DNA from 3 places in the Nonomuraea sp. NPDC004186 genome. Region 2 is predicted to be linked to each of the others. Evidence: riboswitches for the same ligand, from Rfam matches in the RefSeq annotation. Region 2 holds a riboswitch; each other region holds the start of a gene.
The links. Region 2 has a riboswitch for cyclic di-AMP ahead of ACWEPL_RS17555 (C40 family peptidase). Riboswitches for the same ligand answer to the same signal wherever they lie in the genome.
Positions count from the first base shown of each region.

Region 1 (3,265 bases), on a different contig from region 2:
GAAATCTGCGGATCGGTGCTGGTGAGCGGGCGCTGCCCGGAAGGCAGTCCCGGTACTTCCTATTGTCTCGCTATATGGGATGGCAAGCGGCCAATGCGGCGATCAGCCCTTTTGGACGCAAAAAAGCGCCTGGCGGCCCTCGTCGGACCACCAGGCGCGTTGGGGGCTAGGCGGTCCTAGCCGGATACTCGCGCGGTGATGTCGTCACCGATCTCGTGGGTGGTGCGGCCCGCCCAGCCGGCCAGCCGCTCGAGGATGTCATCGGCGACCGCCTGCTCGACCTTGGCCGCCTCGGTGTGCAGGCCCAGGTGGTCGAGAAGCATGGCGACGGACAGGATGGTCGCGGTCGGGTCGGCCTTGCCCTGGCCGGCGATGTCGGGGGCGCTGCCGTGCACCGGCTCGAACATGCTCGGCGCGGACCGCTCGGGGTTGATGTTGCCGCTGGCGGCCAGGCCGATGCCGCCCGCGATGGCGGCGCCCAGGTCGGTGATGATGTCGCCGAACAGGTTGTCGGTGACGACCACGTCGAACCGTTCCGGCTGGCTCACGAAGAACATCGAGGCCGCGTCGATGTGGCAGTAGTCGGTCGTGACGTCGGGGTATTCCGCCGCCAGGCGGTTGACCGTGCGCTGCCACAGGTCACCGGCGAAGGTGAGGACGTTGGTCTTGTGGACGAGCGTCAGCTTCTTGCGCGGCCGCGTGACGGCCTTCTCGAACGCGTAGCGCACCACGCGCTCGACACCGTAGGCGGTGTTGAGCGACTCCTGGGTGGCGATCTCGTGCGGGGTGCCGCGCCGCATGGCGCCGCCGGTGCCCGCGTAGAGGCCCTCGGTGCCCTCGCGGACGACGATCATGTCGATGTTCTCCGGCGGCGTGTCCGCCAGCGGGGTCTCCACGCCGGGGAACAGCTTGACCGGGCGCAGGTTGACGTAGTGGTCGAACTCGAAGCGGAGCCGCAGCAGCAGATCGCGCTCGAGGATGCCCGGCGGCACGCTGGGGTCGCCCACGGCGCCGAGCAGGATCGCGTCGTAGCCGCGCAGCTCTTCGAGCACGGCGTCGGGCAGCGTCTCGCCGGTACGGTGATAGCGTGCGGCTCCCAGGTCGTAGTGAGTGGGCTCGATCTTCGTGCCAACTGCCTCCAGGACCTTGAGCCCTTCGGCCACGACCTCGGTGCCGATCCCATCGCCGGGGATGACGGCCAGACGGATGTTACGCGACTCCATGGGCGGTACCTTACCGCGTCGTCTCGGCTGACGAACACTTCATCTCATCTTTCGGACGCCCCCTTTGTCCGGTATTGCGGTTCTTTGACCGTTTCGTTAAAGTCACCGACCAGCCTAATCCGCGCGCCGTTGCGTGGAGTCGGGGACCCACATTCCCCCTGGGGCGAGTCGGCATCCCCATGCCGTAGGGCTACTTCCAGGCCCGAGCCCGTCAGCTAACCCGGCCGGCCGTATGGAAGGACAGACCCCTGTCTCGAATCGCCATTGTCCTGGCGGCGGGCGCCGCCGGGCTCATGCTGGCCTCCCCAGCCCATGCCTCGTCCAAGCTCGACGACCTCACCACCCTGACCGGCGGCCAGATCAAGGAAATCCAGGAGAAACAGGCTCCGAAGCCCGCCTGGAAGGTCGCCATCAAGTTCGCCATGAGCAAGCGCGGCACCCCGTACGTGTGGGGCGGCGCCAGCCCGAGCGGATACGACTGCTCCGGGCTCATGCTCAGGGCGTACGAGCACGCCGGAATCGAACTCCCCCGCACCGCCGCCGAACAGTACGGCGCGTTCACCAAGAAGATCGCCTGGAAGGACCTCAAACCCGGCGATCTGGTCTTCTTCCACGGCCTCGGGCATGTCGGGATGATCTCCCGGCCCGGCTACATGGTCCACTCGCCGCACACGGGTGACGTGGTCAAGGAAGAGCGCCTGACCTCCTGGCGCAGAGACTCCTTCGTGGGTGGCGTCCGCCCCGACCGCAAGGGCGTACGCCTCTGGTCCAAGCTCCAGGAGCAGCGCGACGAAACGCCCACCACCCTCACGGCCACCCTGTAGGAGGCTGCGGCGTCCGCCTCCCCACGCGACGGTCAGGGGAGGCGGGCGTCGAAGATGAGCTCCCAGGCACGGGTCCTGGCGCGGGCCACCGCGCCCAGCAGGACGCCGCTGTCCCCCAGCGTGCTGGCCACCACCGACGGCCGCAGCGGGCCGAGCTCGGCGATGCGGGCCTCGATGGACTCCCCCAGGAGGTCCAGGTTGCGGCCCACGCCGCCGCTGAGCACGATCACCTCCGGATCCAGCACGGCGGCCACCGCCACCAGCAGGCCGCCGATGCGGCGCCCCTCGGCCTCCACCACCGAGCGGGCCACTCTGTCGCCGGAGGCCGCCGCGGCGAAGACCTTCTTGGCCGTCCGCAGGCTCAGGCCGGCGGCGCGGGCCGCGCGGACCACTCCGGGCGCGGCGGCGACCGCCTCCGTGGCGCCGTGGGCCAGGGCGTCACCGGCCGGCGGCGCCGGGTCCTCGGTCGCGGGCAGGTACGAGACCTCCCCCGCCGCTCCCCGGGCGCCCACGTACAGCTCACCGTTGATCACGATGCCCATCCCGACGCCGGTGCCGACGGACACCAGCGCGAAGTTGGACGTGCCGCGCCCCGCCCCGTGCGTGTGCTCGCCGACGGCGGCCAGGTTGATGTCGTTCTCGATGACGAGGTCGACCTCCATCTCGCCGCGCAGGCGCTCGGCCAGGTCGGAGCCGGGCAGGTTGGGGGCGAACTCCAGGCGGCCGAGCTCCGGGTCGTACACGCCGGGCGTGCCGACGACGGCGCAGGCGATGTCGGGCCAGTCGACGCCGGCCTCGTAGGCGGCGGCCCGGCACAGCTGTCCGACCAGGAGGGCCAGTTCGGCGGAGGTGAGGGCGGTGTTGCGCCCGTCCCTCCGGCCGGCGAATTTCCCGCGCAGGTCGGCGACGGCGACCCTGATCCAGTCACGCCCGATGTCGACGCCGGCGACGTGGGTGGCGGCGGCGTTGACGTCGTACAGGGACGTGACCGGCCCCGGGCGGCCGGAGACCTCGCCGACGAGGTGAACGAGCCCGTCCACCTCCAGCCCGGCCAGGGCCGCGGACACCGTGGGCTTCGACAGGCCGGTGATCTTGGCGAGGTCGGTGCGCGAGGCGGGGCCGTGCTCCTGAAGATGGTCGAGCAGGCGGCGCTCGTTCAGCACTCGCAGCATCCGCGGATTACCCAGGTCGCCCCGCATCTCACCCTCCTTGAGGAAA
Region 1 is NZ_JBSGFQ010000002.1:91,687-94,951, forward strand. Features, by position in the region: gene ACWEPL_RS02050 (3-isopropylmalate dehydrogenase) at 177-1,223, opposite strand; cyclic di-AMP (ydaO/yuaA leader) riboswitch at 1,325-1,468, shown strand; gene ACWEPL_RS02055 (C40 family peptidase) at 1,517-2,047, shown strand; gene ACWEPL_RS02060 (ROK family protein) at 2,080-3,246, opposite strand.
Region 1: linked by a shared signal. The riboswitch ahead of ACWEPL_RS02055 (C40 family peptidase) and the one ahead of ACWEPL_RS17555 (C40 family peptidase) in region 2 are both predicted to bind cyclic di-AMP.

Region 2 (3,265 bases):
GCCGCTTGTAAGCATCGCGTCAAGGCCGCGGAGGCGCGGGTCAGGGAGCGTCCGTGGTGCCCCAGCCACCCCTGTGATCCCGCCGGGCACGCGCACCCGGAAACGAGGCCGCCCGGCCCGGCGGTCAGAGCAGGACGCCCGCCACCCGGCGGGCCGCCGACCTGAACCCCCGGCGGCAATTGCCATGGCGGATTGATCCAATTGCCTTAATCAACTGCCTGACCTGGGTTGTCGGATCATGTGGGAGCGCTGCACAAAGCGAGCGATTGGTGGCTTCCCGTGCGCCGGAAAGATCGCGTCACGGACGCGTGTCCCGCGATAACGCGGGTATCGATCATGCGGAATATCCATGGCGAACTGATCGAAAACCGGAACGCTGGTCAGGGCCATTCCGGAAGCCCCAATGTGATCACTCTACGTTCTGACATATCGCGAGTGCGTCATATATAGCGGATCATGTCAATAGCGCTCGTCAAGTGCGGCGATTGTCATGCTTGACGACCTTTCCACGATGCGTTTACCGTCTGCGAGGAGCGGCTTTGGCCCGTCTGTGAGGTCCAAGTTCTGCTGTTGGGGGGAGGGCTCCCGATGGATGTGCTCACTGAAGGCGTTGAGCTCAGCCATGCTGATTTGGCGCTGCTGGCGGAGTTGGCCAAGGGAGTCACGGTCGATCGGGTTGGGCGGCGGCTGGATATCAGCGGGCGCACGGTACGACGAAGATTGCGCGGCATCTGCGACCGCATAGGCGTGGCCACGGCGATCGAGGCCGTGGCCTGGGCAGCCCGCCGCCAGCTGATCTAGCCGCGGCGGACCGCCGGGGTGCGGGCTCAGTCGGCGATGCGCACCGCGCCGGCGAACGGCCGCCTCGCGATCGACGCGATCCGTACGACGTCACCCGTCTGCGGGGCGTGCACCATCATGCCGCCGCCGATGTAGATGCCCACGTGGTGCAGGTCGCTGTAGAAGAACACCAGGTCGCCCGGCCGGAGTTCCTCGCGCGAGACGTGCCGGCCGGCCGTCCACTGGTCGCCGGTGTAGTGCGGCAGCGAGATGCCCACCCGCTGGAACGCCGCCATGACGAGCCCGGAGCAGTCGTACGAGCCGGGGCCCTCGGCGCCCCAGACGTACGGCTTGAGCTGCTGCGTGAGCGCCCACCGCGCGGCCTCAGCGGCCTTCCCCGAGCCCGGGATCGGCAGGTTGACGCGCACGGCCCGCGTGCCGGGGCGCCCGGCCTCGCCCAGGGCCCGCCTGAACAGGCTGCTCTCGACCTTCGTCACCAGCTTGGTGATCTTGCTGCGCTTGGCCTCGAGGTCCGTGACGAGCTTCTGGACCTCGTCGATGCGGGCCGTGGCGCTCTCCTTGGCGCGGGTGGCCGTGTCCATCGCCTTGGTGAGCTGGTTGATCTCCTCGCCCTGCTCGGTCTGCAGCGCGTACGAGGTCGCGGCGCGGTTGAGGAAGCCCTCGGGGTCGTCGGAGGTGGCGAAGGCGAGGGTCTTCAGACCGCCGGTGATGTAGGCGTTCTGGGCCAGCGCGACGGCTTTCGAGCGCTTGGCGGCGAGATCCGTCTCGCTGCTCGTCAGCGTCTTCTCCGCGGCCTCGGCGGCCTTCTTGGCGGTCTTGAGCTTCTCCCGCTGGCCGTTGTACTGCTCGCTCAGCGTCTCGATGTCGGTGTGCAACTTCGTGGCCTGGTCGGCGAGCTCTTTCAGCGAGGGCTCGGGATCCGCGGACGCCGAACCGACGGGGATGGCGAACAGCAGCGCGGCGACTGTGAGACTCACCACACCTACGCGGCGTGGCCGCCGGGCCCGTTCCGGAGGGCGGGCGTGCTTGCCCGCCGACTTCCCCCCACCGCTGAGCGTGGGCTTCACCAACCAGCTCCTCTCGTCGACGCCTACCGGGTTAGCTGACGGGTTCGGGCCGGAGCAGCCCTACCGAAAGACTCGGATTCACCCCGTGGTGGCGTCGGAGGTCGCCACCGGCGGTTCCCCGGCTTCTCTTGCGAGAATTGGGCGTGCCTCCCGCGCGACACGCGGGAAACATTGTCGCTGGACACTAATGCACTCCGGGTTCGTGCTCAACCAGAACTGCCAAGTCTGTAGAGGTTTCACAACCGAAGGGTCACAAGGTGATCTCGTGGGCACCCGTGCAGAAGAGGCCCTACGCCCTATTTGTCCGCGCCTTCGGCGGGTGCGAGCTGGCCGCGCGGTCCCGTGCCGATCTGACCACAAGATGTAACAAGATGGGCCGAGACATGGGAGTTAGGGCTGAGCCGTAATGAGATCTGTACCCTGGAGAACCATGGAGCAGGTGGCCGAGCTGACAGTGCCCGAGACCGCGGTGGTGGTCCGGCGTGCCCGCACGCCCGACGTGCGCATGGTCAGACGCCTGGTGGACACCTACGCGGGGGCGGGGCCGCGGCTCCTGGAGAAGGCCACGGTGACGCTGTACGAGGACGTACAGGAGTTCTGGGTGGCCGAGCGAGGCGGGCAGGTCGTCGGCTGCGGCGCGCTCCACGTGCTCTGGGAGGACCTCGCCGAGGTCCGCACGGTGGCGGTGGATCCCGAGTGCCGGGGGATGGGCGTCGGCCACCGGATCGTCTCCGCGCTGATCCAGCAGGCTAAGGATTTGGGTCTGCGACGTGTATTCTGTCTTACTTTTGAGGTCGACTTCTTCGCGCGACTCGGGTTCCGCCCGATTCAGGGCACACCGGTCTCACCTGAGGTCTACGCCGAACTGCTGGCCTCGTACGACGAGGGTGTTGCCGAGTTTTTGGATCTTGAACACGTCAAGCCGAACACGCTGGGAAACACCCGCATGCTGCTCCACCTGACATCGGGTGACGTGGACCTTGACCAGATGGAAAGGTGATTGTTGATACCTATGTCGATACGTTGGGCAGCACAGGCATGTGTCCTGACACGTGCCACATGCGCACTCGAAGCGAGGTGACACGGTGAGCACCGGACAGCCGCCGTATCCACAGGACGAATCCGGAGACAACTCTGCGCCTCCCTATTACGGGCAGCAGAACCAGGGCCGCCACCCCGGCGAGCCCGACCCGGACGCGACTGTGATCGGCTACCGGGCGGACGACGCCTATGGGCAGCAGCCCCCGTACGGTCAGCAGGGCTATGGCCAGCAACAGCAGTACGGACAGCAACAGCAGTACGGTCAGCAACCCCAGTACGGACAGCAGCAGTACGGCCAGCAACCCCAGTACGGCCAGCAGCAGCAGTCCCAGCCTGACTACGGCCAGCAGGCCCAG
Region 2 is NZ_JBSGFQ010000018.1:118,072-121,336, forward strand. Features, by position in the region: gene ACWEPL_RS17550 (LuxR C-terminal-related transcriptional regulator) at 589-801, shown strand; gene ACWEPL_RS17555 (C40 family peptidase) at 828-1,778, opposite strand; cyclic di-AMP (ydaO/yuaA leader) riboswitch at 1,874-2,022, opposite strand; gene ACWEPL_RS17560 (amino-acid N-acetyltransferase) at 2,299-2,868, shown strand; gene ACWEPL_RS17565 (RDD family protein) at 2,954-3,265, shown strand, end outside.

Region 3 (3,265 bases), on a different contig from region 2:
GTGCTGGGGCTGGGACCCGCTGGCCCGCGGCGGCAAGGCCGTGTGGGCGCTGTTCCGCACCGAGCCCTGATCGGTCCCGTCACTCTCCGGTCACCCCGTCGATGCGCTCGCGCAGCAGATCCGCGTGACCGTTGTGCCGCGCGTACTCCTCGATCATGTGGATGAGGATCCAGCGATGGGTGCATTCCTGGCCTCTGTGGTCACCGACGGCGTCCAGCGGCCTGGCGTCCGAGATGGCGCGGGCGCGGGCGACCTCCTCTTCCCACGTGACGAAGGCCTCCTTGACGGAGGCGGCGTCCACTTCCTTGAAGTCGGCGTCGTTGTCGCGGTCCTTGTCCCACAGCTTGGGGAGGTCCTCGCCGTTCAGCACGCGGCGGAACCAGGATCGTTCGACGTTCGCCATGTGCCGGACCAGGCCGAGCAGGGACATGGTCGAGGGTGAGACGGAGCGCAGGCGCAGCTGATCGTCCGACAGGCCCGCGCATTTGACGGCGAGGGTGCCGCGGTGCCATTCGAGCCAGTTGTTCAGCGTGGTCCGCTCGTCGCCGGTGAGAGCGGGCGGGATTCGGGTGTCAGTCATGATGTCCGACCTTATCCAGCTCAGTACATCGAGATGTGGACGTGGTCGTAGTGGTTCTCGGTGACGCTGCCGCGGTCCGACATGGCCCGCCAGCCCGAGCCCATGTTGATGCGCTGCTTCCAGATCACGTACTTGACGCCGAGCTTGCCCTTGTTCTTGAGCGCCCAGTCCGCGATGCGGTCGCCCAGGGCGTTGTTGATGGCCGCGGGCATCGTGCCGCCGGTGCTCATCATGAAGTCGCAGGCGCGCCCGAGCGGGTGCTCGCCGCTGGAGCCCGAGCGGAAGCAGCCCACCGTGTACGGCAGCTTGAAGTTCTTGGCCAGCTCCGCCTTCATCAGCCGCGTACGGGCCGTGATGTTGTCCGAGCCCGAGGGCAGTTCCGGTGCCCAGCTCCCGTCGGACTTGCGGCCGGGACCGAGCGGCACGAGGTCCTGGAGCTTCTTCCTGATGTCGTCGATGATGTCCTCGGCCTCGGAGCGCTGTTCGGTCACGTCCTTGGCGTCCACGCCGATCTGGGTGGCCAGCGCGGCGGCCTCGTCGGAGGCCTTCTTCTTGTCGTCGCGGGCCTTGGCCACCCCCTGGACCAGAGCCTGCTGCTCGGCCGTCAGCTGTTCGAGCAGGGCGGCGCCGCCGCCGTTCTGGACCATCAGGACGGAGGGCAGCGACGGGTCGTGGTTCTGGTAGCGCATCCTGGCGAGGTCGCCGACCCGCTGCTCGGCGGCGGCCAGCGTCTTCTCCGCGGCCGCCAGCCGCTCCTTGGCCGCCTTGGCGGCGGCCTGCGCCTTGGCCAGCTCGACGCGCTTGAGGTTGTACTTCTCGATGAGCTTGTCGATCTTGCTGTTGAGCTGCTTGAGCTGGGCGCGGAGCGCGGCCTCCGACGGCTTGGGGGCCGCCGAGGCCGCGGTCGCCGGCAGGAGGGCGACGGCTGCGGCGGTGACGAGGCCGATGGCAAGAGTCGCGGGGGACGGAGCCGCCACGTGGATGTTCCTCTCCCTCTGCCGGCCGGGTTAGCTGACGGGTTCGGGCTGGGAGCTGCGTGCCCTACCACCGAAGTGGATTCACCCCAGGTGCGGATGGGTCCCCGGCTCCCGGGCGACTCGCCCGGGATTAGGCGTGTGCCTGCTGTTACGGCCAGGCACAAAAGGGATGTTAGTGGTAGATCACGAGTAACGCGACCCCCATTAGAAATCTAATAGTGATCTACCTGTGATCGAAGCATCCGGGCGGCCTCCTCCGGCAGCACGTCGTTCACGAACGCCCCCATCGCGGACTCCGACCCGGCCAGGTACTTGAGCTTGCCCGGCGCCCGCCTGATGCTGAACAGCTCCAGGTGCAGGTAGCCGAGCTCGCGGTCCTGCCGCACGGGCGCCTGGTGCCAGGCCGAGATGTACGGCATCACCACGCCGAACAGGTCATCGAAGGCCCGCAGCACCGAGGTGTACAGGGGTGCGAACGCCGACCGTTCCTCCTCCGTCAGCGCGGCCAGATCGGGCACCTGCCGGTGCGGGTAGATGTGCACCTCGTACGGCCACCGCGCGGCGGCCGGCACGAACGCCGTCCACAGCTCGTTGGAGGCCACCACGCGCGTCCCCGCGGCCCGCTCGGCGGCCAGCACGTCGGCGAACAGGTTCCCCTTCGAGTAGCGCCTGGCGGCGGCGAGCTGGAGCCTGGTCCTGGGCGTGACGTACGGGTAGGCGTAGATCTGGCCGTGCGGGTGGGCCAGCGTGATGCCGATCTCCTCGCCCCGGTTCTCGAAGCAGAACACCTGCTCCACGCCCTCGATCCCGGACAGCTCGGCCGTCCGGTCGGCCCACGCCTCCATGACCAGCTCCACCTGGCCGTCGGAGAGCTGGGAGAACGACGACGAATGCTCAGAGGTGAAGCAGACCACCTCGCACCGCCCCACTCCCGGCCGGACCTCACTCAGACCCCCCGCGTCTGTATAAGTCCCGAAATTGGTGGAGAAGGAGGGGAATCGGTTCTCGAACACCACCACGTCGTAGTCGTACGCCGGGATCTCCGACGAGCGCGTTTCCGACGACGGGCACAGCGGGCACTCGCTCGCCGAACCGGTCGGCTGGAACGTGCGCGTCTGCCGGTGCCCCGCCATCGCGATCCACTCCTCGGTCAGCGGGTCGTAACGCAGCTCGGAGGCCACCGGCCGGGGGTCGAGCACCCGCCGGTCGATCGCGCTCCGGTCGGCGTCGTCCCGCTGATCGAAGTAGATCAGCTCACGACCGTCGGCCAGGTGGGTGATGGTGCGCTTCACGAGCCCTCCGCGATGATCAGTTCTCCGGCCCGTTCGGCCAGCTCCATGCGTGCGTCCTCAGGCAGCCCCGCATCGCTGACGACCACGTCGGCCTCGGTCAGCTCGGCGATGGTGCTGATGCCGACCGTGTTCCACTTCGTGTGGTCGGCGGGGATGACCAGCCGGTTGGCGGCCGCCACCAGCTCCCTGTCGGTCTCCGATTCCAGCAGGTTGGGGGTGGTGAACCCGGCCCGCACGCTCATCCCGTGCACGCCGAGGAACAGCGTGTCCACGTGCAGGCGGCGGATCGCGGCCACGGCCACCGGGCCCACCAGCGCGTCGGACGGCGTGCGCACGCCGCCGGTCAGCACGACCGTGCGGTCGGAACGCGGGTTGCGGTGGAAGACCTCGGCGACGGGGATCGAATTGGTGATCAC
Region 3 is NZ_JBSGFQ010000158.1:11,306-14,570, reverse strand. Features, by position in the region: gene ACWEPL_RS58790 (ATP-binding protein) at 1-70, shown strand, start outside; gene ACWEPL_RS58785 (DinB family protein) at 80-580, opposite strand; gene ACWEPL_RS58780 (coiled-coil domain-containing protein) at 601-1,557, opposite strand; cyclic di-AMP (ydaO/yuaA leader) riboswitch at 1,563-1,704, opposite strand; gene galT (galactose-1-phosphate uridylyltransferase) at 1,770-2,849, opposite strand; gene ACWEPL_RS58770 (DeoR/GlpR family DNA-binding transcription regulator) at 2,846-3,265, opposite strand, start outside.
Region 3: linked by a shared signal. The riboswitch ahead of ACWEPL_RS58780 (coiled-coil domain-containing protein) and the one ahead of ACWEPL_RS17555 (C40 family peptidase) in region 2 are both predicted to bind cyclic di-AMP.